2 regions of the Lactobacillus paragasseri genome follow, and region 1 is predicted to be linked to the other one. Evidence: predicted binding sites of a transcription regulator. Region 1 holds the regulator's gene; the other holds the start of a gene.
What was found. Region 1 encodes LexA, which represses DNA repair genes until DNA is damaged. Its sites were predicted from a motif close to CNAACANNTGTTNG; they were not measured.

Region 1 (2,404 bases):
TTTGTCTTTCTAATTCAGCCGCACCACCCCAAATCTGCTTACGCCAAAAGTAGCGTAATAAATACAAAACAATCGCAGCAGCAACAACCGCTAAAATTAAAGCTGCATATTCACTCCAACTAATTGATCCCTTATCTAATTGATCAGCCATCAATCCTAAAATTCTAGGAGGTACTAAATTTGCAATCGAAGTTAAAGCCAGAAAACTAATTCCAATAATATATCTCTTTTTTTCTTGCTTGAAAAACCAGCCCAATTTGCTGAAAATGTTCATTTTTTCACCTCACAATATACAAATAGACAGAGGAATCCGGTCCTCTGTCTATTACCAAATATTAGTAAAGTAAGCTACTACTTTTGTTGTTGATGCTTCATCATATTCATAACTTGATTAAGCTTCTTAGCGGATGGTTTTTGTCCCATTTGCGCCATCATAGCTGCAATCATATCTTCACTAATAGGAGGATTGTCTTGGAAATACTTCTTCATGTATGCACGAGCACCGTAAAATCCGCCGACAAGACCGATTAATAATGCGATAATAATAAGAAAAATTGCTAAACCTAAATTCATTTCCCAAAAACCTCCGAAAATTAATGTACTTTTTCAGCATACCAAAAAAACAGCTATTTTTAAAGTAAAAGATTAATCTTTTCTTAATCCTTTACGACGTTGTGCCTCTTTTGCTTTTTCTGAAGTTACTTCTTTACCATTTTCATCAATAACTACAGTGTCTTCTAATTGCTGCCTAAAGCCTGCACGGAAGTTTTCTAGAAAAGCAGATCTTAATTTCTTGCGTTCTTCAACTTCATCGGGAGTTAATTCGCGTTCTCTACTAATTTTAGTTAGCTCATTAATTCTTTTAATTAGCTTTTCTTCTTCTTTTTTATCCATAAGTAAACACCTCACTAAACAATGTTAGTTTACCCTAATTATAGCAATAAAAAAAGACTCAACTACTAAGAACGCCTGTTTGCTGAGATAAAGTTTTTTTGTTAAAATACTAGTAAGTAACTAGATGGAGAAAAAATTATGACTGAACCACATGCAAATAAACAATTAGAAATTTTACGTTTTATTTACGATACCGTTGAAGAACGAGCTTTTCCACCTACAGTTAGAGAAATCTGTAGTGCAGTTGACCTTTCATCAACTTCAACCGTTCATGGTCACTTAGCTCGACTTGAAAAGAAAGGGTATATTTTAAAAGATGCCACTAAGCCAAGAGCAATTGAAGTAACTGAAAAGGGACGAGAAGCTTTAGGAATTAAGCCTAAAGATATTCCAATTGTTGGTGTAGTGACTGCTGGTCAACCAATCTTAGCGGTTCAGGATATCGATGAATACTTTCCTCTTCCACCTGATCTTGAAAATGATGCTGGCGAACTTTTCATGTTACGCGTTCATGGTGAATCAATGATTAATGCTGGAATTTTAAACGGTGATCACGTGATTGTGCGCAAACAATCTAGTGCAAATAATGGCGAGATCGTTGTTGCAATGACTGAAGACAATGAAGCAACAGTTAAGAGATTCTTTAAAGAAGATGGATATTATCGTTTACAACCTGAGAATGATACTATGGATCCAATTATTTTACCTGTGGTTCAAATTTTAGGCAAAGTTGTCGGTCTATACCGTAATAACATTGATTAAAAAAACTGGTTAGGAAATTAATTCCTACCAGTTTTTATTTTTTCACTAATTTAATTAAAGGTTTTATATTTAACCAATCTTGAGCAATTGTATCTGTCAGTTTTCGGTTATAAAAAACCGCGGCTGGGTGATATTGTGGTATTACCGTATATTTTTCTTTAGACCAAACGTAGCCATCTTTTTTACTATTTAATTTCAAAATCGAGGTATTTTTAATAATCTTACCATGCACTTTACTAATCTCATATTTATGATCAAGTAAGCGGCTCAAAGCAGTCGTGCCCACAGTTACGATAATTTTAGGTTGAGCATATTGAAGCTCGAAATCTAATAAAGGAGCATGCGCTAGAATTTCTTTTTTAGTTGGCTTTCGGTTAGGGTATTTTATTACTTCTTTATTTTCTTTTTTACTAAATACCCTCTTAACACTATAAGGTCGACTTCTTACTGCGCTTGTAATGTAAACATCTTCTCGCTTTAAGCCAATTGAAGCTAATGACTTCATCAATTCTTTTCCTGAAGCACCATGAAAAGGAATCAGCGACTCTATTTCTTCTCTTCCTGGTGCTTCGCCAATAATCATTAGTTTAGGATGAACTGGACCAGCTCCAAAATTGATCCCTTCTAATTTCATCCCTCTTGATCTTTCCTTAACTTCAACTAATAACTTATCTGGATATCTCATTTTTAATGTAGTCCTGTGCCTTTTTTAAGAGCTCATTCAATTCTTCATAATGCAAGCATTTAC
Region 2 (2,404 bases), 730 kb from region 1:
TTTACTAAGTCATGGTTTACATTAGTTGGGGTAATTTTACGTTGAACGCCAAAACCACCGCGCTTAGTAGTTTCCGCCAATTGAAATAAAGAAAAGCCAATATATAGACTAACTTTGCCAGCTCGTAAATTATGGGCGCGGATACGAGCGGCAACTTGTTCACCAATTTCTCTAATAACCAGTTCTATTTCACGTTGATTGAAATAATCCCGCGTTAAAGTTTGAGAGTTACCATAGCTTTTACTTTTGGGGTGGTATTTTTGTCTGATAATACTACGATCGACGCCCCAACTTTCTGCCAATAACTGCTCGCCAATAATCCCAAATTCTTTTTTTAGAAGATAGGGTTTGGAGTGAGCTAAGTCATACATATTGTTAATTCCGATTTTTCTTAAACGATTAGCAGTGCGAGTATTAATTCCCCAAACGTCTTCTAATTTTTCTATTTTCCAGATAGTATCGGGAACATCAAGATAATGCCAAAAAGCAAGCATTGATTTCTTGTGTTTAGCAGAATTATCCATTGCTAGTTTGGCCAAAAGAGGATTTTCACCGATCCCGCAAGTAGTGTAAAGGCCTAAAGTATCATGGATATCTTTTTGAATTCTACGGGCAACATAATAGGGATCATTACCAAAGAGCCTCCAGGAATCAGTCATGTCGATTATCCCTTCATCGATAGAATACATGTGGATATCTTCGTTAGCTGCATATTTTCTAAAAATATCTAGGACTTGGATACTGCGCTTAATATAAAGATTCATATGTGGTTCAACTAGCTTTAAATCGGGAGCTTTCCATTTAGGTGGCAACTGGCGAACACGCATGACATTATGCAAACCATATTTTTTCTTAGCTAAAGGAGAAGCCGCCATAATTAAGCCAGATCCCCAGCAACTGTCTGGCTGCCTAGATACAACGGCTAAACAAGCTTCCATCGGATTAAGACCTAAACGAAGCGCCTCACAAGAGGCAAAAAAACTTTTATTGTCAATCATAAAAATTAAGCGATGCGGTTCGTAGCGATAGTCATACATAATAATTACCTTCCAGCTGAACACTTGTTCTTGTTGATTAATATTATACGAACAATAGTTCGCAAATGCAACTTAGATTATTTTTAAATTATTTGACTTTTCAATTTTGCCAACTTTTTGGTATGATAGATATGTTCTAGAGGTTGCCTCAATGGCGGAATTGGCAGACGCGCAGCGTTCAGGTCGCTGTTCACGTAAGTGAGTGCAGGTTCGACTCCTGTTTGAGGCACATGAAAAAAGAGATATGCATTTTGCGTATCTCTTTTATTTTTGTTTCAATTTAACAGTTTTACTTTCAAACTTAAAAGGCCTCATAAAAGTAAGTTGATAAGCAGTTAGTTGTAAACCCTCTCCTTTTTGATAATTAGGATTGTACAGAGGATCACCAATAATAGGGGCGTTAAGTGCTGCTAAATGAACTCTAATTTGGTGTGTGCGTCCCGTTTCTAGAGTAAGTTTTACCAGTGCCTTATTTTCACATTCTTTAACTATTTCATAATGAGTAATAGCCTTTTGACCATCGGGTCGTACCATTCTTTTTCTTTGATCATTAGGATCATGTCCAATGGGCAAAGAAATTGTTCCACTTTGTTTTAACTGATTTGATTTAGAAACCCATGCTAAGTATTCTCGGTGCAAGGTTTTATTAGTTAATTGCCGGTTTAAGATGGGAACAACAGCAGGATTTTTAGCCACTAATAATAAGCCATTTGTAAGCATATCAAGGCGGTGAACAATAAAGGGACTGTAGCCTAGATAAGTAGCACAATCATTTAATGCAGTGTCTTTTTCATTTAAATTCGGGTGTGTTTTTTGCCCAGCGGGTTTATCAATTATTAGAATATCTGAATCTTCATATACAACTTCAGGTAAACTTCCACTAGCGGTATAAGTTTGTTGTTCACTTTCGACATGATCTAGATAAATATCAATCTTGTCACCAGCTTTTACTAAGAAATTAAGTGGTAAGTAATGTCCATTAATTAAAATCTGATTTTCAGTACGTAAAAAATGACGCCATTTTCTTGGAATTAATAATTTGCGCATTAATTCGTCAACGCTTATTGGTCCTAAATTTGCAGGATATGTAAGAAAATAATGGTATGAGGTCATCTTTTCCACCTTATCTAATTTTTAACTTTTAAAATACTATTTTTCAAATAAAGATATGCTAAAATCGTCATATTAGGTTTATTGACGAAAAGGGAGTTTTAATTTTATGCATTCCCAAAATCATGAGTTTTGGCATCGCGTACATTTAGCGATTAAAAACTTCAACCACCGCTTTCAAATTTGGCGTTGGTTAATTTTAATATTGCTGTCGTGTTGTTTGTTCGTTTGTACTTATTATACCGTTAAGGTAAAAA

Region 2: a site for LexA is predicted at 1,086-1,099, ahead of LpgJCM5343_RS07300 (Y-family DNA polymerase). Genes of this name have one in related genera too.

What each region holds. Positions count from the first base shown of each region.
Region 1 covers NZ_AP018549.1:766,061-768,464, reverse strand. The annotation lists gene LpgJCM5343_RS03795 (ABC transporter ATP-binding protein) at 1-274, opposite strand, end outside; gene LpgJCM5343_RS03790 (YneF family protein) at 352-573, opposite strand; gene LpgJCM5343_RS03785 (DUF896 domain-containing protein) at 646-894, opposite strand; gene lexA (transcriptional repressor LexA) at 1,033-1,656, shown strand; gene LpgJCM5343_RS03775 (uracil-DNA glycosylase) at 1,691-2,341, opposite strand; gene LpgJCM5343_RS03770 (bis(5'-nucleosyl)-tetraphosphatase) at 2,325-2,404, opposite strand, start outside.
Region 2 covers NZ_AP018549.1:1,492,220-1,494,623, reverse strand. The annotation lists gene LpgJCM5343_RS07300 (Y-family DNA polymerase) at 1-1,037, opposite strand, end outside; tRNA gene LpgJCM5343_RS07295 (tRNA-Leu) at 1,183-1,266, shown strand; gene LpgJCM5343_RS07290 (RluA family pseudouridine synthase) at 1,302-2,150, opposite strand; gene LpgJCM5343_RS07285 (PBP1A family penicillin-binding protein) at 2,257-2,404, shown strand, end outside.